DNA from 4 places in the Streptomyces sp. NPDC007084 genome. Region 1 is predicted to be linked to each of the others. Evidence: riboswitches for the same ligand, from Rfam matches in the RefSeq annotation. Region 1 holds a riboswitch; each other region holds the start of a gene.

Region 1 (4,750 bases):
GTGATCCGCTCCTCGACGTCGTCCTCGTGCGAGCGGGCGCGCAGGAACTCGGCGTCCGCGCCGAGCCCGTGCACCCCGACGAGGGTCCGCCGGGGCGGCGCCCCGTCCAGGTGCTCGACCGCCCGGGACGGCTGCTCCGCCGGGGTCACCCGGTAGCGGGCGGGGTCGATCTCGGCCGCGCAGTCCAGGAAGGCCGTCGCCCAGCGCCAGGTCAGGAAGGCCAGCCGGTCCGCGCCGAGCATGCCGTCGAGCAGTTCCGCGCGGATGTCGTCGGGCAGCATCCGGAAGTAGTCCACCGGCGCCCACGGGGTGTGCGAGAAGTGCCCGACACGCAGGTCGGGCCGGAGCGCCCGGAGCAGGCCGGGCACCAGACACAGGTGGTAGTCCTGCACCAGCACCGAGGCGCCCTCGGCGGCCTCCTCGGCCAGCGCCTCGGCGAAGGCCTGGTTGTAGGCGCGGTAGGCGTCCCACTGGCGCCGGAACTCCGCGTCGAAGACCGGCTCCAGCGGTGTCTGGTACAGCATGTGGTGGACGAACCACAGGACCGAGTTGGCGATGCCGTTGTACGCGTCGGCGTGCACCCGGGCGTCGATGTCCAGCATCCGCACGCCGTCCTCGCCGACCCCGCGCCGCACGGCCTCCCGGTCGCCGTCCCCGAGGGCCGCGCACACCCACAGGGCGTCCGCGTCCGGACCGATCGCCGAGAGCCCGGAGACGAGTCCGCCGCCGCCGCGCCTGGCCTGGAGCGAGCCGTCGTCCTGGGTCTGGTAGGTGATCGGACCGCGGTTGGACGCGACGAGAATCCGGTGAGCACCGTGCGTGGAAGCCATGCCTCGAAATCTAGCCCCGACTCGAAACGCTCAAACGTTCCCGTCGGCCGGACGCGAGCGGCCCGTCGGCCGGACGCGAGCGGCCCGCCGGCCGGACCCGGGGGCCGGCCGGCGGACCCGGTCAGGCCGCTTTCCGCTGCTGGTACTCGGCGATTTCGGACATGGGGGGCCTTTCCTCCGTGTCCACCGAGTACGTGCGCGGCTCGAAACCGTCCCGGGTGCGCTCGAACTGGGTCAGGGACGGCCGGATCAGGTGGCCGCGGGCCAGCCGCAACTGCGCGGTGCGGTAGATCGCGGCGGCCATCCGGCCGAGCGCCTGGCCGTCCTGGTGGCGGTGCTTGCGCACCCCGACGTCGACCTGGGCGAGGGCGTCCAGGCCCACCAGGTGCAGGGCGTCCACCAGCATGCCCAGCTCGACGCCGTACCCGACCGGGAAGGGCAGCCGCTCCAGCAGGGAGCGGCGGGCGGCGTACTCCCCGCCGAGCGGCTGGACGAAGCCGGCGAGCTGCGGCCAGTGCATGTTCAGCAGCGGGCGGGCCATCAGCTCGGTGACCCGGCCGCCCTGTCCGGCGGCGCCGCCCAGCGGACGGTCGTACATCGCCTTGACGAGATCGACACCGGGGTCGGTGAGCAGCGGGCCCACGATCCCGAGGACGAAGTCGGAGGAGAACTCCTTGAGGTCCGCGTCGATGAAACAGACGATGTCGCCGCTCGTCACGAGCAGCGACCGCCACAGCACCTCGCCCTTGCCGGGCACGGCCGGCAGGCCGGGCAGGATGTCGTCGCGGTGCACGACCCGCGCGCCCGCGGCGGCGGCGACCTCGGAGGTGCGGTCGGTGGAGCCGGAGTCGACGACGACGATCTCGTCGACGAGCGGCACCTGGCGCATCAGGTCGTGGCGGATGATCGCGACGATCTCGCCGACGGTCTCCTCCTCGTTGAGCGCGGGCAGCACGACGCTGACCGTCGACCCGGAGGCCCGTTTCGCGGACATGATCTTGTGGAGCGGGCGGTCGGTCAGGGACCAGGAGCGTGTGCTCAGCCAGCGGTCGACTTCATTCAGCACGGTCTGCGGCTCCTCACTGTCTGATCACACGCTCTCATCAGCGTGCCCGCTGCGGCCAGCGGCTGATCGCTTGCCGTCGTCTCGCGGTTCGGACGACTGCTTCAACTGTCCTGGCCTTCGGTTACAGTCTTGAACAACGCGGATGACCATCGCATGTCCTGGATCATCGGCACGTAATATGTTCAACAGTTCAACAACCGAATACCGCTCATCCAGAGGGGCAGAGGGATACGGCCCGATGAAGCCCCGGCAACCCTCCAGCCGGTCTCGTACCGATCGCCAGACGATCGCGTCGCGAGGCTCCCGGCTAGGGAAGGTGCCAAATCCGTCTCACGGCGAAGTGCGTCGTGAGGAAGATGAGGAGAAAGGGCCTCGCCTCCATGGCTGCGCAGACAGTTGCAAGCACCACGAACTCCGCCGAAGCGGTCGATCTCGGCCCGGCCGCGGCGCTTTCCTGCCGCGAGTGCGGACACCGCGTCCCGCTCGGTCCGGTCTTCGCCTGCGAGGAGTGTTTCGGCCCGCTGGAGATCGCCTACGACTTCTCGGCCTACGAAACCGAAGAACTCCGCAAGCGCATCGAAGCGGGCCCCGCGAACATCTGGCGCTACGCGCCGCTGCTCCCCGTCCCCGCCGACGTGGCGGACAAGCCGAACATCAACCCCGGCTGGACCAAGCTCGTGCGGGCCGACAACCTGGCCCGCGAACTCGGCGTCGACGCCGGCAAGCTCTTCGTCAAGGACGACTCCGGGAACCCGACGCACTCCTTCAAGGACCGTGTCGTCGCCCAGGCCATCGAGGCGGCCCGCGTCTTCGGCTTCACCACCCTCTCCTGCTCCTCCACCGGCAACCTGGCCGGCGCGGTGGGCGCCGCCGCGGCCCGCGCCGGCTTCCGCTCCTGCGTGTTCATCCCGCACGACCTGGAGCAGGGCAAGGTCGTCATGGCCGCGGTCTACGGCGGCGAGCTGGTCGGCATCGAGGGCAACTACGACGACGTGAACCGCTTCTGCTCCGAGCTGATCGGCGACCCGGCCGGCGAGGGCTGGGGCTTCGTCAACGTCAACCTGCGCCCGTACTACGCCGAGGGCTCCAAGACGCTCGCCTACGAGATCTGCGAGCAGCTCGGCTGGGAGCTGCCGGACCAGCTCGTCGTGCCGATCGCCTCCGGCTCCCAGCTCACGAAGATCGACAAGGGCCTCCAGGAGCTGATCAAGCTCGGCCTGGTCGAGGACAAGCCCTACAAGATCTTCGGGGCCCAGGCCGAGGGCTGCTCCCCGGTCTCGGTCGCCTACAAGGCCGGGCACGACGTGGTCCGGCCGCAGAAGCCCGACACCATCGCCAAGTCGCTCGCCATCGGCAACCCCGCCGACGGCCCCTACGTGCTCGACATCGCCCGGCGCACCGGCGGCGCCGTGGAGGACGTGAACGACGCGCAGATCGTCGACGCGATCAAGCTGCTCGCCCGCACCGAGGGCATCTTCGCGGAGACCGCGGGCGGGGTGACCGTCGGCGTCACCCGCAAGCTGATCGAGAGCGGTCTGCTCGACCCGTCGCTGACCACCGTCGTGCTCAACACCGGCGACGGCCTGAAGACCCTGGACGCGGTGGCCTCGGACACCGGCCTGACCGCGACCATCCGCCCGAACCTCGACTCCTTCCGAGAGGCTGGCCTCGCATCATGAGCGTCAACGTCCGCATCCCCACCATCCTGCGCACCTACACCGGGGGCGCCGCCGAGGTGACGGCCGAGGGCACCACCCTCGCCGAGGTCATCGCCGACCTGGAGAAGAACCACACGGGCATCAGCGCGCGCGTCCTGGACGACGAGGGCAAGCTGCGCCGCTTCGTGAACGTGTACGTGAACGACGACGACGTGCGCTTCGAGCAGGGCCTCCAGACCGCCACGCCGGACGGCGTGGGCGTCTCGATCATTCCGGCCGTCGCCGGAGGCTGAGCAATCCCGGGGATTGTTACCCCCGGTAATTCCGAACACGAAGAGTTCATGAAATCGCCCCCTCCGTGAGAGAAGCGGAGGGGGCAATTCCATGGGGTTGACCGGGGTAGGGTTGGGGAAGCCGCCCCGTTCTGGATGTTGGTTTCATGCCGGACGCATATGAGTCCTCGCCCGGCAGCCGACAAGAAGCAGCCAATGTACCCGGCCTATTTGAGCCGTTTATGGCATTTACGGGGCCCGACTTGCCCTGGATCATCGCGAGTTCTCCCTATACCGGTGATCAGCCATGCCCAGAATTCTCGTCCGATTGACCTGTTGCAGACGGCAGTTGGACAGATACATTCAGCCGCGGTCGACGCGTTCCGGCGCACACCCCCAACCCGTTGGGGGGTGGAGGTCTGACCCGGATCCGCGAAGTGCGGGTCTGTGCAAGGGCCAGTAATAGGGGAGTTAGGCATGGCTCAGGGCACCGTCAAGTGGTTCAACGCGGAGAAGGGGTACGGCTTCATCGCGGTCGACGGTGGTGCGGACGTCTTCGTGCACTACAGCGCGATTCAGATGGACGGCTACCGCACCCTTGAAGAGGGTCAGCGAGTGGAGTTCGAGATCTCGCAGGGCCAGAAGGGTCCGCAGGCGGACATGGTCAAACTCGCCGTCTGATCGGGCGCGAACGACCACCGACGCATTACGGGCGAGGGGCCCGCATCCCACCAGGGATGCGGGCCCCTCGTGCGTCGCCGCCCACCGTCCTTCCTCACGCGCGCGCGGGCGCGCGACCCCGTAGGAGGCCTCCGCGGGGGGCCTCTTCGCGAGCGCACCTTGCACTCGACGGGGTCGAGTGCTAATCATTGGCGTTAGCACTCTCCGAGTGAGAGTGACAGAACTTGGATCGGGCCAGCGAGG
Region 2 (4,750 bases), on a different contig from region 1:
CAGACTCTTGGCGAGCACCTGGGCGACCAGGGCGCCGGTCGGGATCGCCAGGGTCACCGCGGGCAGCACCAGCCCGCGCAGCCCGTCGTTGCCGAACGCGGGGAACACCTTCACCCGGAAGGAGAAGACCTCCACCAGCAGCAGCCCGACCCAGAACGTCGGGACGGACACGCCCAGCGGCGGCAGCGACAGCAGAAGCTGCCGCAGCCACCGGCTGGCCGTGTACGTCGCGAGCAGGGCCACACCACCGCCGAGCACCACGGCCAACAGCAGTGCCGCGCCGGTCAGTTGCAGCGTCTGCGGAAGCGCGTCGGCCACCGACGAGGTGACCGGGCGGCCCGAGGACACCGAGTCCCCGAAGTCCCCGCGCACCGCACGCCCGAGATGCTCCGCGTACTGGAGCAGCACGGGCTTGTCGAAGCCGTACTGGTGGCGGAGCGCGGCCAGCTGCGCCGGATCGACCTGCCCGGAGTCCGCCCCGGCACCGGCCATCGCCGACACCGGATCACCGGGCAGATAGTCCAGCACCAGGAACGACACCGTATAGGCCGCCCACAGCACGCCGAGCGCCTGAGCAACGCGCTTGATCACATAGCGACGCATGGCGGCCGCTAACCGATCCACGTGTCGTGCAACTGGATCCGGCTGGAGGCGTCGAAGTCGAGGTTGTGCACCTTCTTCGCCACGCCGAGCTGGGTCTCCAGCTCCACCACCGGTATCACGTACGCCTTGCGGACAAGCAACTCCTGTGCCTTCTTGACCAGTTCGCCGCGCTTGCCCGGATCGGCCGTCGCCGCCTGCCGGTTCAGCGCGGTGTCCAGCGGACTGGCGGGCAGGTGGTAGAAGTTGGCGAGCCGCGTGGAGTACGAGCTGCGCAGGATGTCCGGGTCGGCCCGGGTGATGTTGCCCCACACCGCGTCGAAGTCGCCGGACTGGAGCGTCGGGGCGAACTGGGTGATCTGGAGCTGCTTGAGGACCACGTCCACACCGACCGCCTTCAGCTGCTGCTGGATCAGCTCCAGCGCAGGCTGGTTGGTGGCCGCGTTGGCGAACCACTTGACGGTCAGGCGCAGCTTCTTGCCGTCCTTCGACCGGACGCCGTCACCGCCGGCCTTCCATCCGGCCTCGTCCAGCAGGGACTTGGCCTTCGCCGCGTCGAAGGCCAAGTCCGCTCCGAGGTCCGCGTAGTCCGGCGTCGTGTGCGCCAGCACGCTCGTGGCCGGCTCGGTGCCCGTCGGGAAGACGGCGTCCACGATCTGCTTCCGGTCGATGGCGGACTGGAGGGCCTGCCTGACCTTCTCGTCCTTGAACACCGGACGGGCGTTGTTCAGGCCGAGGTTGAACACGACACCCGGGTTGGCGCGCCGCTGGAGGTTCACCGCACCGCCCTTGAGCGCGGTCTCGTCGGCCTTGCCGACACTGCCCACCGCGTCGACCTGGCCGGACTGCAGACTCCCGCTGCGCACACCGGCCTCGGGCACGATCTTGAACACCAGCTTGTCCAGATACGCCTCGCCCTTCTTGGTCCACAGCGAGGAACCCCAGGCGTACTTGGCGCGCTTGGCCAGCGTCACCGAGCGGTTCTGCACATAACCGGCCAGCTTGAACGGGCCGGAGCCGACCACGCCCTTGCTGCACTTCTCCTGCGGGCTCAGCTTCACACTCGCCGCCGACTCGATGCCCAGCGAGTGGGTCGAAGTGGCTTGCAGGAACTGCGCGTTGGGCTCCTTGAACGTCACCCGGACAGTGCTCGGATCGACCACCTTCGTGCTCTGCACCCCGCTCAGGTAGCCCTGGGCGAGCGTGGCCAGGGCCCCGAGCTTCGGCACCGCGTCGAAGTTGTCCTTCACCACCTGGGCGGTCAGCGGTGAGCCGTCGCTGAAGGTGACCCCCGACCGCAGATGGAAGGTGAACGTCCGGGTGTCCGAGCTGATGTCCCAGCTCTTGGCCAGCCACGGCACGATCTTGCCGGTCTTGGGATCCTGGTCGGTCAGGGAGTCCACGACCTGGCGCAGCGAGTAGATGCTGTCGTTGCTGCCCACCTGCTGCGGGTCAACGCAGCCGGCGTCGGAACCCACCGCGAAGGTCAGAGTGCCGCCGGACCTGGCCTGGGCGTCGGTGTTGTTCGAACCGGTGCCGTCGCTCGACGAGCAGCCGCTCAACAGGATGCCGCAGGTCACGACAGCGGCGGCTGCCGCCCATCGGGCCGATCGGGAATCCGGATGCGATGTCACGGAAGGGGTTCTCCTACTCCAGAGTCGCCGCGCCTGTCCGGTGCGGACATGGCGAAGCGGGGCGGTGCGGCCGTGGACGGGCGGCACCGTTCGGGCGAGAAAGTCGGAACGGACGGGACGCTCAGGCGCGAGCCCCGGACAGGGAAGCCGGGCGTGAGCGATGCGCGAGGGCTGCGTCGACGACGGCGTACGACGTGCCCACCGAGGACCCGGCAACGCCGGGGAGAGCAGGGGTGGTTGACGGCTATCCGCGGGAACGGGCCGACGGAGTGCGTCGACCGGTGACCGGCGGGGTGCGCCGACCGGTGGGGCGTCCGGTCAGCGGCGACACAGACAGCTGGCGGAACGCTCCAGGTCGATGTGGCGGCGGCGCGAGAAACCGGAGAACATCGCCGCGGCCGCGATCGAGGCGCTCAGATCGCCGCTGATGTTCCGCACGCCTGGCCTCCCCATCTCGTCCCCCGTCAGGGGGTTCGCGCTTGCGGGGCTGTCACCCCGCCGGGCTTTCACCTGGAGCACCCCACCGCGGTGGAGGGTTGCCGGTCAGCGAGCCAGGGCTTGACGCTGACACTCAATGCCAGTCGCGATCGTACGAATCGATTCTCCGATCCGTCAATGACGAGATCGGGGACGAGACCGGGGCGAGTGGCGTCGGGCCAGTGGCCGCACCGCGCCGAGCTGCGGGATTTCATCTCCGCGCAACAACCGGGCCCGTTCGAGGGGATCTTGACGGCCCGCACAAGACTCACGCCGTCACGCCGTCACGCCGTCACGCCGTCACGCCGTCACGCCGTCACGCCGTCACGCCGTCATGACGTCCGGGACTCCGCCCCGGTACGGCCGACGCCCCCGTACGGTCCGTCGGCCGTTCGGCCCGTCTGGGCCGCCAGGCGGGTGCGCAGCCGGGTCAGACGGTCGATTTCGGCGTCGAGGGCGTCCAGCCGCCGGTCCACCACGCCCGCGCCGGGACCGTCCGTACGGCCGGAACACCGCCGGCGCGGGTCCTCGACGATCAGCGGGATGCGGTCGGCCAGGCCGCACAAGTCCTCCACCGTCAGACCGAGGGCGAGCAGGTCCCGGATCACCCGCACCCGGGCGATCTCGTCGGGACCGTACTCGCGCTGCCCGGACGCGGTGCGCCGTGGCGGCGGCAGCAACCCACGCTCCTCGTAGAACCGCAGTGCCCGTGGTGTCGTGCCGGCCGCCGCCGCCGCGTCCCCGATCCGCATCCGCTCCTCCACCCGTCGCCGTGCCGACATCCTTCGTGCCGACATCCGTCCTGTCGAGGACGTCGGCATCCGTCCCGTCGAGGACGCGGAAGGCACGGACATCGCGGCGCCGGTGTTACGGCAGGTCGACGACGACCGTTCCGAGGTGCCGCCCCTCGAACAGTTCCTGCAACGCTTGGGGAGCGCGATCGATGCCCGTGATCCGTGCGGTGGGGAAGACGATGTCCCCAGAGCGCAGCCACTCCCCGAAGCGTTTGGTCCACTCCTCCGCCGCGTCGCCGAGATCGGCGCTGCTGAATCCGCGCAGGCTGAGGCCGAGCGTGATGATCCGGAACGTGTCGATCTCCGCCGGCGAGGTGCTGCCGTCGCGGCCCCGCTCCGGCGACAGCTGCCCGGAGAGCGCGCCCACGAGCGCGAAGCGCGCGCCACGGCGCGCGGCGCCGACCGCGGCGGTGAGCTGCTCGCCGCCGACGGTGTCGAGGAGCACGTCGATGCCCTCCGGTACCGCGTCGGCGAGCTGTTCGGCGAGCGGCGCCGTCCCCGGCACGATCACGGCGTCGTAGCCCAGTTCGGCCGTGAGCCGGTCGGCCTTGCGCGCCGACCGGGTGGTGCCGACGACGCGCGTCGCGCCCAGCAGCCGGGCCACCTGTCCCGCCAGGCTTCCGACCGCGCCCGCGGCCCCCGTCACGAGGACCGTGTCGCCGGGGCGTACGGCGGCGAGCCGGGTGAGCGCGGCGTACGCGGCCGCCCCGGAGGAGAGGAACGCGACGGGGTCGGGCAGTACGTCGCCCAGGGGCAGGCAGTCGGTCTCGTTCACGAGGGCGTGCTCACGCCAGCCGAGCAGATGGGTCACGGTGTCGCCGGGGCGCAGCCGGCTGTCCGGACCCACCGCGACGACATCCCCCACAGCGGGGCCGAACAGGGCGTCGCCGAGCCGCACGGGCGGCAACGGCACCGCTTCGGCCTGCCCTCCGATGAGGGTGCGCAGCCCCGGGAAGACGAGGAAGTGCCGGTTGCGGACGACGACTTGGCCCTCCCGCGGCGCCGGGAGCGGCGTCTCGACCACGGCGAGATGCTCGGGTCCGGGCAGTCCGTCGGGCTCGGTGACGAGGTGGATCTGGCGGGTAGTGAGCGGTGGCTGAAGGGTCATGACGCGACTCCGGGGCTCGGGCGAGGAAAAGGGCACGAACCGGTGCGTCGTCTTGCGGCCGGGCCTCCCGGCCGACCCACCGGCCGGGGCACGCTAAACCCTGACGTGCGGGTCAGAGGCAAGTCGTACGGGTCAGA
Region 3 (4,750 bases), on a different contig from region 1:
GAGTCGGGCATCATCAAGCGCCTGCCGCACGGTGAGTTCATCGAGGTGCACGAGCCGCTCAGCCAGGACGCGCTGCACACGCTCACCGCGCACGAGCAGTACAAGCCGGCCGAGATCGGCCCGACGGTCGACGAGAACGGTGTCGAGCGCAAGGTCTCCGGCCCGCAGAAGCTGCGCGCCAAGCTGAGCCAGGGCTACTACGGGGAGGACAACCAGATCCCCAAGCCCACCGTCGAGGAGTACAAGGAGATCACGAGCGGCCACGGCCACCACTGATCCCCGGCAGCACCCCGCGCCGGCAGTTCGCCACGGCGAGAGCCCCGTCCACGGACGGGGCTCTTCGCCGTCTGCGGGGCTGGATAGGGTGGACTCACCCCCGTGACGCGGGGGCTCCCACCCGTGTGACCCAGGAACCCAGGAGCGACCATGAGCGCTGTGCACCCCGCTGGAGGCGACACCGCGGCGGGCCGGTCCTGGCCCGAGGTGCTGAACGGTCTCCTCGAAGGCCGCGACCAGAGCGCGGACGACACGGCCTGGGCGATGGACCGCATCATGCGCGGCGAGGCGACCGACGCGCAGATCGCCGGTTTCGTGGTGGCGCTGCGGGCCAAGGGCGAGACCGTCCAGGAGATCTCCGGACTCGTCCGGGCGATGTACGAGCACGCCAACGTGATCGAGGTGCCCGGCCGGACCGTCGACATCGTCGGCACCGGCGGCGACGGCGCGAAGACCGTCAACATCTCCACGATGTCCTCGATCGTGGTGGCCGGCACCGGCGCCAAGGTCGTCAAGCACGGCAACCGCGCCGCGTCCTCCGCCTCCGGCTCCTCGGACGTCCTGGAGAAGCTCGGCGTCAATCTCCAGCTCACGGTGGACCGGGTCGCGCGGGTGGCCGAGGAGGCCGGCATCACCTTCTGCTTCGCGGTGAAGTTCCATCCGGCGCTGCGGCACGTGGCGGCGGCGCGCGGACAGCTCGGCATCCGCACGACCTTCAACGTGCTGGGCCCGCTCACCAACCCGGCCCGGGTCAAGGCCCAGGCGGTCGGGGTCGCCGACCCCCGGATGGCGCCCATCGTGGCGGGCGTCTTCGCCGAGCGCGGCAACTCCTCGCTCGTCTTCCGCGGCGACGACGGCCTGGACGAGCTGACCACGACCGCCGGCTCCCGGGTCTGGGTGGTCCGCGACGGCAAGGTCACCGAGGAGCACTTCCACCCCCGGGACGTCGGCCTCGACGTGGTCCCGGTGGAGGCGCTGCGCGGCGCCGACGCGGCGTACAACGCGGAGGTCGCCCGGCGGCTGCTGGACGGCGAGACGGGGCCGGTGCGCGACGCGGTGCTGCTGAACTCGGCGGCCGCCCTGGTGGCCCTGGAGCCGGCCGACGCGCCCCTCGCGGACCAGCTCCGCGCCGGGATGGCGAAGGCCGCCGAGGCGATCGACTCCGGCGCGGCCAGGCGCACCCTCGACCGGTGGGTGGCGGCCAGCAACGCCTGACCGACGCGGATGTGACGCGGGGCGCGGTCCACAATCCGGACCGCGTCTTGCGCCGCGAAGATCTTCTGGCAAAATGCTGTACCAGGTCATGAGCGACAGCCATCAGGCCCCGGCCGGCTGTCCGGCAACCCTCCGTCCGTGGCGGGGTGCCCCGGGTGAAGACCAGGCCGTAGGCAGCGAGGTCTACGGCAAGCGCGGACCCCTCGCACTCTTTCGAGTGGATGCAACCAGGGGTCCTGGTCGTTCGAGGGAGCCTTCTGTGAGCAAGCGAATGCGATAGGGCGTCGAGCCCCGCCTCCGCACACCCTTTTTCCCCTTCTCCCGCGCTGAGCGCCGCTTTCGGGCGGCCGGCTCGCGCGGTGATCCCGCCTGCCTCACAGGAGTCCGCCATGTCCGTCGTCACCGCCACCGCCGCCGACTCGTCCGTCTGTGCCCCGCTGCCCGTGCTGGGCCGGGACGTCACCGTTCCGCTCGTCACCGGCGGCGAGGTCGCCTACGCGGCCCTCGACTACGCCGCGAGCGCCCCCGCCCTCCAGCGGGTGTGGGACGACGTCGCCGCGTACGCCCCGTACTACGGCAGCGTGCACCGCGGCGCCGGCTACCTCTCGCAGCTCTCCACCGACCTCTTCGAGAACGCCCGCCGGACCGTCGCCGAGTTCCTCGACTGCCGCGCCGACGACCAGCTCGTCTTCACCCGCTCCACCACCGACTCGCTCAACCTGCTCGCCGCCGCGCTCCCGGCCGGCTGCCAGGTCTTCGTCTTCGAGACCGAGCACCACGCCTCGCTGCTGCCCTGGCGCGACGCCCGGGTGACCTACCTGAACGCCCCGCGCACCCCCGACGAGGCCGTCACGACCCTGGAGCGCGCCCTCGCCGCCCGCGACCCGCACGGCCCGGCCCTCGTCTGCGTCACCGGTGCCTCGAACGTCACCGGGGAGCTGTGGCCGGTGCGGGAACTGGCCGCCGCCGCGCACGCCCACGGCGCTCGGATCGTCCTCGACGCCGCCCAGCTCGCCCCGCACCACCCCGTCTCCGTCCAGGACCTCGACGTCGACTGGGTCGCCTTCTCCGGGCACAAGCTCTACGCGCCGTTCGGCTCCGGCGTCCTCGCCGGCCGCTCCGACTGGCTGCGCGCGGCCGACCCGTACCTGGCGGGCGGCGGCGCCAGCCGCAAGGTCACCCGGCGCGCGGACGGCGGGGTGGACGTCGAGTGGCACGACAGCGCGGCCCGGCACGAGGCCGGCTCGCCGAACGTCATCGGCGCCTACTCCATCGCCTCGGCCTGCAAGGCGCTCACCGAGGAGGGCTTCGACAACCTCGTCGCCCGGGAGCGGCACCTGATCCGCACCGTCCGCGCCGGCCTCGCCGAGGTCCCGGAGGTGCGCGTGCTGTCCCTCTTCGGCGACGACGCCCCGCGAGTCGGCGTGCTCTCCTTCGTCGTCGAGGGCTGGAACAGCTCGCACTTCGCCGCCGCGCTCTCCGCCGAGTACGGCATCGGCGTCCGCGACGGCCTGTTCTGCGCCCACCCGCTCGTCCGCACGCTGCTCGGCAGCGACCCCGAGACCCAGGGGGAGTGCGGCGCCCCGGAGGCGGCGCCCGGCGAGAAGTCCCTCAACGCCATCCGTGTCAGCTTCGGCGCCGGCACTCCCGACGAGCACGTCGAGCGGTTCGTCCGCGCGGTGCGCGAGCTGGTCCGGGACGGCGCGCGCTGGCAGTACCGCACCCAGGACGGGCGCTGCGTGCCGGCGGTGTGAGCCGGCCCGCCACAGCGGTGAGCCGGGAGGCGGTGTTCGGGTCGGTCAGGAGTCGAGACCGATCGCGAACGCCGCCTCCAGGTCGTGCTGGGAGTACGTACGGAACGCCACGTGCGTGTCCGTCGCCTCGACGCCCGGGATCTTGCTGATCTTGCCGGGGATGACGTCCGCGAGGTCGTCGTGGGCCCGCACCCGGACCATCGCGATCAGGTCGTAGGTGCCGGTGACGGAGAAGACCTCGCTGACGCTCTCCAGCGACGCGATCGACTCGGCGATCTCGGGGATCCGGTCCACGCTGGTCTTGATGAGGACGATCGCGGTGATCACGGCTGGTTCTCTCCCTCGGGGGCCACTGCTGGGGGATCTCACCCTACTCGCGCTCCGCCGGCCGCCGGCTCTCGGACGGGCCCCGGTCCGGTGCCCCCGCGAGGGGCGCGGGAGCGCCGCGCCGGCCGAACCGCGCCCACGCGTAGAGGAAGCCCAGCGAGAAGCCGACCAGATGCGCCAGATAGGCCACCCCGGGGCCGGACTCGCTCTGGCCCGCCGCCAGCCACTGGAGGGTGAACCAGAACGGCAGCACCACCCAGGCCGGGAACCTGAGCGGCAGGAAGAACAGGAACGGGAAGAGACTGGTCACCCTGGCCTTGGGGAACAGGTACAGGAACGCGCCGAGCACCGCGGAGATCGCCCCGGACGCCCCGACCAGGGACTGTTCCGAGGACGCGTTGGCCGCCGCGTAGCCGAGCAGGGCCAGGTAGCCGCAGCCCAGGTAGAACAGGCAGAACTCCACATGGCCCATGCGCTCCTCGGTCAGCAGCCCGAAGACGTAGAAGAAGAGCATGTTGCCCAGGAGGTGGAGCCAGCTTCCGTGGATGAACAGGGCCGTCGCCGGGGTGAGCACCTCGCGCGCCGGCCCGTCGAACAGATCGGCCGGCACCACGCCCCAGCGCCGGAAGTACGCCCGCTGGACCGCCAGCAGCTCGTCCCCCGTCCCGTACGCGGGACTGAGGCCCGAGGCCGGGCCGATCACGAAGACCAGACAGCACAGGACGAGCAGCCCGTACGTCACCGGTGCCGCCTGGGACCGCACCGCTCTGCCGACTGCCGTACTCCAATTGCCGATCATGGTACAGAGCATGACGTACCGGACGGATCGGTACGGACAGCCTCGCCGCCGTGGACGGCCGAGCGTCGACTACCCGCCAGGCCGTAGGGTTACGAGCCACATGCACCGGGACCGGTGCCGGACGGACACTAGAAGGAAAGCGACTGCCACATGACGGTTCCCCTGCCGGACGCCAAGACCCGCTGGCGCTGCTCGCTCTGCGGCAACCTCACGCGGTTCGACGTGACGCGCTCGTCGAAGGTCGTCGAGTACGTGCACCTCGACCTCGCCGGTGACCCGAAGGTCGAGGAGCGCGAGGTGGTCAGTGAGACCATCGAGTCGGTGCGGTGCCGCTGGTGCAACGCGGTGGATCAGGTCGAACTCGTGGACAGGCCGGGTG
Region 4 (4,750 bases), on a different contig from region 1:
TAGAACTGGACGACGGACACGACGCTGGTCAGGATCAGGTACCAGGCGGTGGCGACCAGCAGCAGCGGCACGATGTCGCCGGGGTAGGTGCTGCCCATGCTCTGCACGGAGCCGAACAGGTCGAGCAGGGAGACGTAGAAGACCAGCGAGGTGCCCTTGATCAGGCCGATCAGCTGGTTCACGTAGTTCGGGGTGATGGAGCGCAGCGCCTGCGGGAAGACGATCTTCGCGAACTGGTACCGCTTGGGCAGGCCGAGGGCGGAGGCCGCCTCGTGCTGGCCCTGGTCGACGGAGAGGATGCCGCCGCGCACCACTTCGGAGGCGTACGCCGCCTCGTTGAGGCTGAGTCCGATGACGGCCACGACCATGTCGGTGGCGAGGCGCGACTCGTCGAAGGAGAAGAAGGCCGGACCGAAGGGCACGCCGACGCTCAGCGTCTTGTACAGGGCGCTGAAGTTGTAGAGGAACAGCAGGACGACGATGAGGGGTACGGAGCGGAAGAGCCAGGTGTAGACCCAGCTCACCGCCCGGAGCACCGGGCTCGGGGAGAGCCGGGCCAGTGCCAGCAGCACACCGCCCAGCAGGCCCAAGACCGCGCTGTAGAAGGCGACTTCGAGGGTGATGAGCAGGCCGTCGAGGATCGTCGGGCGCAGGAACCAGTACTGGAAGCGGTCCCACTGGTAGAAGGGGTTGGTCACCAGGCCATGGGTGATCTGGGCGACCAGCACGAGCACGACGGCCGTGATGATCCAGCGACCGGGGCGCCGGAGCGGAACGACGCGCTGGGCCGACAGGGGCTTCGGCGCGGCGGGGACGTCGGGACGGGGGGTCGTCTCGGCGGGCGGCGCTGATCCGGAGGACACAGCTATGCCCGGAGATTCACTCATGGAGAGCTCCAGCGGATTCGGACACCCCGGACCACGGCGATCGGTGACGCGCGGGCGCGGCCGGAACGGCTCGGCGCGGAACGCGGCACGGACGCACGGGATCACGGGGGCTGGACGGAGAGGGGGCACACCGCGACAGCGGTGGTCGTCAGAGATGCGGAAGGAGAACCGTCAGCCGTGACAGAGGGTGCGACACGTGCCCGTACACAGGGCGCTGTTGACGCGCAGCAGGTCGACGGAGCGGTCCGCGCACAGCACGTCGCGGCCGAGGCGCCGCCATGCGGCCGTCCCGTCGACTGCGTACATCGCTGTCACCATCACTTCTCCGGCCCTGGGGCGTCTCGTTGTGGCCGCACGTTAGGCCTGGTCCGAAAAGAATGTCAATGCGAGTGACCACCTGATGAGACCGTGTCGTCCGCCTTCTTGACGGCGCACGGGAGCACGCCGAAACTGGCGTGGACGGTCACGATTGTCAGCGCCCACGGCGCGGGTTCGCCCGCTCCAGTGGTCATCGGCCCCGGCCCGCTGACAGGCAACCCTTCCACCGCGACGGGGTGCCCCGGGTGACGACCGGGTTCCGCCGGTGCGGCGGGGCAAGCGTGGTCTCGCGTTTCGCGAGCCCCGAGGTTGGGACCGGTGGGAATGCCGCGGAACGACTTGACGAGGCGCTTGCACATCGACCTTCTGCGCGTCTCCAGCGCTTACTGATCCGCTGCCGGCCCGTTCGATCCGGGCCGGCGCGTCCAGCGCGTTCGCTCCGCATCCAGCCGCTCATCGCCCATGCCCACAAGGCGGCGATGGCTTCCTCGTTCCCCCTAGGGAGAGTCATGCCCGAGACAGCTTCGCGCGGTTCCAGCACGTCCAACCCCCTTCCCTGTAACGAGAGTTCACCGGCACGCCCGGCCGAGTCCGCCGCGTTCGCCGTCGCCGGTGAGCCGCCGGCCCCCGGCACGGGACCGCACCCCCGGACGGTCCGGCCGGCCGCCCTTCCGCACCGCGTCCACAGTCGCATCGGCGTCGGCCTGGCCGGCGGCTTCTACCCGGCGCCGCACCGCTACGAGTTGTATCTGTCGGCGGGCTGTCCGCGCTCGCTGCGCATCTCCATCACGCTCGACCTCCTCGGCCTCAGGGACTCGGTCGCCACCACGATCCTGACGCACCCCGCCGAGACCTCCGACGCCTTCGCCTCCCTCCGCCGCGCCTACGAGGCGACGGTGCACCACTACGACGGACCGGTGACGGCCCCGGCGCTGTGCGACCGCTGGAGCGGACGCATCGTCAGCAACCACACCCCCGACATTCTCCGCGACCTCACGGGCCTGCTCGCCGGCGCTTCGGCCGCCTGCCTGCCCACACTGCGCCCGGCCGCCCTCGCCCAGGACATCGACGCGCTGCGCGACCTTGTCGACCGGCACCTCACGGCGTCCGCGCCGGCCGCCGACCGGTCGGCCGCGCTGGAACTCCTCGACCGCCAACTGGCCTGCGGCCCCTACCTGTTGGGCGACCGGCTCACGGCGGCGGACGTGGACGCGTGGGTGGCCCTCACCCGGCTCGTCCCGGCCGAGGCCCTGTGCGCCCGCCCCCGGCTGCGCGAGTACGTCCACCGGCTCGGCGAGCATCCCGCGTTCCGGGGCGCGGACGCGGGGACGCGCGCGGCGGCGTGAGCGCCTGATCCGCGCCGGAGGGCGACAGCGGGGCGGGCGGAGCCGGAGGCCGAGCCGCGGACGGAGGCGCAAGCGCCTCATGCGCGGGCGCCGGGACCGAGGCACCGCTCACGGAGCTGGAAGCGCCGCGTGCGGAGGCGGAGAGCGGGAGACGCCGCGTGCGGCGGCTGAGCGGGGCCGCGGTCCCGCTCAGCCGCCGCCCGTGAGGGCGGCGGGCGTGCGGTCCACCGGATCACCCGGGCGGGCGGGCTCCCGGACTGCGGGCTTGCGGAGCAGGAGCAGCGCCGCGTCGTCGTGCAGCCGCCCTCCGACATGGGCCTGGAGTTCGGCGTCGAGGGCGGCGAGCGTGGACGCCGGCTCGTCGCAGACATGGCGGCCCAGTCCCTCCGCGAGGGGGTAGAACGCCCGCCCGTGGTCGCGCGCCTCGGTCACACCGTCCGTGTAGAGGAGCAACTGCTCTCCGTCGGCGAAGGGGAGGACCTGGAGGGTGGGGGTCTCGGCGGTCAGCGCGCGCAACCCGAGCGGCGGCGCGGGGTGGGTGGGGTCGACGGACGACACCTGCCCGGACGTGCCGACGTGCAGCGGCGGCGCGTGTCCGCAGTTGACGACCTCCAGGCGGCCCGGCTCGGGGTAGCCGGCGACCACGGCGGTGACGAAGTCGTCGTGCCCGAGGTTGCGCGCCAGGCTCCGCTCGATGCGGCCGACCACGGCGAGCAGGTCGGGCTCGTCGTAGGCGGCCTCGCGGAAGACGCCGAGGACGAGCGCCGCGGTGCCGACGGCGGGAAGCCCCTTGCCGCGGACGTCGCCGACGATCATCCGGACGCCGTAGGGCGTGGGCACGAGGGCGTAGAGGTCTCCGCCGATCCGGGCCTCGGCCGCCGCGGCGCTGTAGCGGACGGCCACCTGGAACGGGCCGACGCTCGACGGGATCGGGGCGAGGAGGGCATGCTGCGCGGCCTCCGCCACCGACCGGACCGCCGCGAGCACCCGCTCCCGCCGCCACCGGAGGGCGCTGGCCAGGACGCTCGCGAGGGTCACGGCGGCCAGGGCGGAGAGCACGGCGGCCAGCTCCTCGGCGGGGACGCCGTCCCGGACGCCGAGCAGCGCGCTGGAAACTCCGGCGAGCAGGCCGACGCACAGGACACCGCAGGGCCGGCTCGTGGCGGCGGCCAGCGCGGGCCCGGCGGCCAGCACCGACAGCCAGATCACGCCCGTCCCGCCGGTCAGGTCGACGAGCACGACGGTGACGACGACGAGCAGGGGAAGCGTCGAGGTGCCGAAGGCGAGGTCGGTGAGGGTGGTGCGCCGGGCGCACGCCGCCGCGGTGCCGAGCGCGCGCACGGCGTCACAAAGAGTCCGGTTCCCGTCCTTGCCTGTCCGTCCGTGTCCGCCGCCGTACTCTCGGTCCTGATTCATACTCGGGCGCAGTCCTCACCTAGATTCCTCAGAAATGTCCGTTTCATCTAGGAAATACGTTCGACGTAAGCGCCGCAAGGAGCGGGTTTTCAGATAGTGAGCGACAGTCCGCGCGTCACCCGGTTCGCGGTCGGGACGAGCCTTGTCAGCACCTGTTCGATCCGGGGCAGCCGGTCGGCGGGCAGCGAGACGCCGAGCGAACCGAGGGTGTCCCCGCTGTACACGGGCACGGCGACGCAGACGGTGCCGAGGGCGTACTCCTCCAGGTCCGTGACCGCCGGGGCCAGCGGTGAGGAGGCGAGCCGGCGCAGCAGCTCGGTCCGGCTGGTGATGGTCCGCGGGGTGAGGTCGGCGAGGGCGTGCCGGGCGAGGTAGTCGTCGCGGGACTCCTCGTCCATCTCGCGCAGGACGGACTTGCCCAGGGCGGTGGCGTGTCCCGCGTCCTCGAAGCCGACCCAGAGGTCGACCCGGGGCGCCCGGGGGCCGTCCACGATCTCGGCGACCCGGATCTCCCCGTCCTCGTAGAAGGTGAGGTAGGCGGCGCTCGCCAGTTCGTCGCGGAGCGCGGCGAGGGCGGGGCGGATCCGGCCGAGCAGTTCCTGACCACGGCCCCGGGTGTGCAGCGTGCGCACCTTGTCGCCGAGGATGAAGCCGCCGTCGTCGAGCTTGCGGACGTAGCCGTCGTGGACGAGGGTCCGCAGCAGGTGGTAGGCGGTGGCCAGCGGTAGCTCCGTCTCGCGCGCGAGCTGCTTCGCGGGCGCCCCGTTCTCGTGCGCGCCGACC

The links. A riboswitch is a leader RNA that binds a small molecule or an ion and turns the genes downstream of it on or off. The one in region 1 is predicted to bind S-adenosylmethionine.
Region 2: it holds a riboswitch for S-adenosylmethionine, as region 1 does, so the genes downstream of both, AB0912_RS18020 (putative leader peptide) here and thrC (threonine synthase) in region 1, are expected to answer to the same signal.
Region 3: it holds a riboswitch for S-adenosylmethionine, as region 1 does, so the genes downstream of both, AB0912_RS22595 (aminotransferase class V-fold PLP-dependent enzyme) here and thrC (threonine synthase) in region 1, are expected to answer to the same signal.
Region 4: it holds a riboswitch for S-adenosylmethionine, as region 1 does, so the genes downstream of both, AB0912_RS06910 (putative leader peptide) here and thrC (threonine synthase) in region 1, are expected to answer to the same signal.

The regions. Positions count from the first base shown of each region.
Region 1 covers NZ_JBEYFY010000008.1:195,762-200,511, forward strand. The annotation lists gene AB0912_RS10610 (trehalose-6-phosphate synthase) at 1-830, opposite strand, end outside; gene AB0912_RS10615 (glucosyl-3-phosphoglycerate synthase) at 952-1,896, opposite strand; SAM riboswitch class I at 2,102-2,259, shown strand; gene thrC (threonine synthase) at 2,277-3,575, shown strand; gene AB0912_RS10625 (MoaD/ThiS family protein) at 3,572-3,847, shown strand; gene AB0912_RS10630 (cold-shock protein) at 4,304-4,507, shown strand.
Region 2 covers NZ_JBEYFY010000019.1:71,755-76,504, forward strand. The annotation lists gene AB0912_RS18010 (ABC transporter permease) at 1-603, opposite strand, end outside; gene AB0912_RS18015 (ABC transporter substrate-binding protein) at 612-2,234, opposite strand; gene AB0912_RS18020 (putative leader peptide) at 2,553-2,672, opposite strand; SAM riboswitch class IV at 2,705-2,813, opposite strand; gene AB0912_RS18025 (MerR family transcriptional regulator) at 3,044-3,463, opposite strand; gene AB0912_RS18030 (NADP-dependent oxidoreductase) at 3,579-4,613, opposite strand.
Region 3 covers NZ_JBEYFY010000029.1:34,143-38,892, forward strand. The annotation lists gene AB0912_RS22585 (ubiquinol-cytochrome c reductase cytochrome b subunit) at 1-276, shown strand, start outside; gene trpD (anthranilate phosphoribosyltransferase) at 427-1,491, shown strand; SAM riboswitch class IV at 1,576-1,692, shown strand; gene AB0912_RS22595 (aminotransferase class V-fold PLP-dependent enzyme) at 1,881-3,245, shown strand; gene AB0912_RS22600 (Lrp/AsnC ligand binding domain-containing protein) at 3,291-3,572, opposite strand; gene AB0912_RS22605 (rhomboid family intramembrane serine protease) at 3,616-4,371, opposite strand; gene AB0912_RS22610 (hypothetical protein) at 4,522-4,750, shown strand, end outside.
Region 4 covers NZ_JBEYFY010000005.1:114,486-119,235, forward strand. The annotation lists gene AB0912_RS06900 (amino acid ABC transporter permease) at 1-887, opposite strand, end outside; gene AB0912_RS06905 (hypothetical protein) at 1,059-1,193, opposite strand; SAM riboswitch class IV at 1,349-1,493, shown strand; gene AB0912_RS06910 (putative leader peptide) at 1,530-1,595, shown strand; gene AB0912_RS06915 (glutathione S-transferase C-terminal domain-containing protein) at 1,715-2,551, shown strand; gene AB0912_RS06920 (PP2C family protein-serine/threonine phosphatase) at 2,741-3,967, opposite strand; gene AB0912_RS06925 (IclR family transcriptional regulator C-terminal domain-containing protein) at 4,057-4,750, opposite strand, start outside.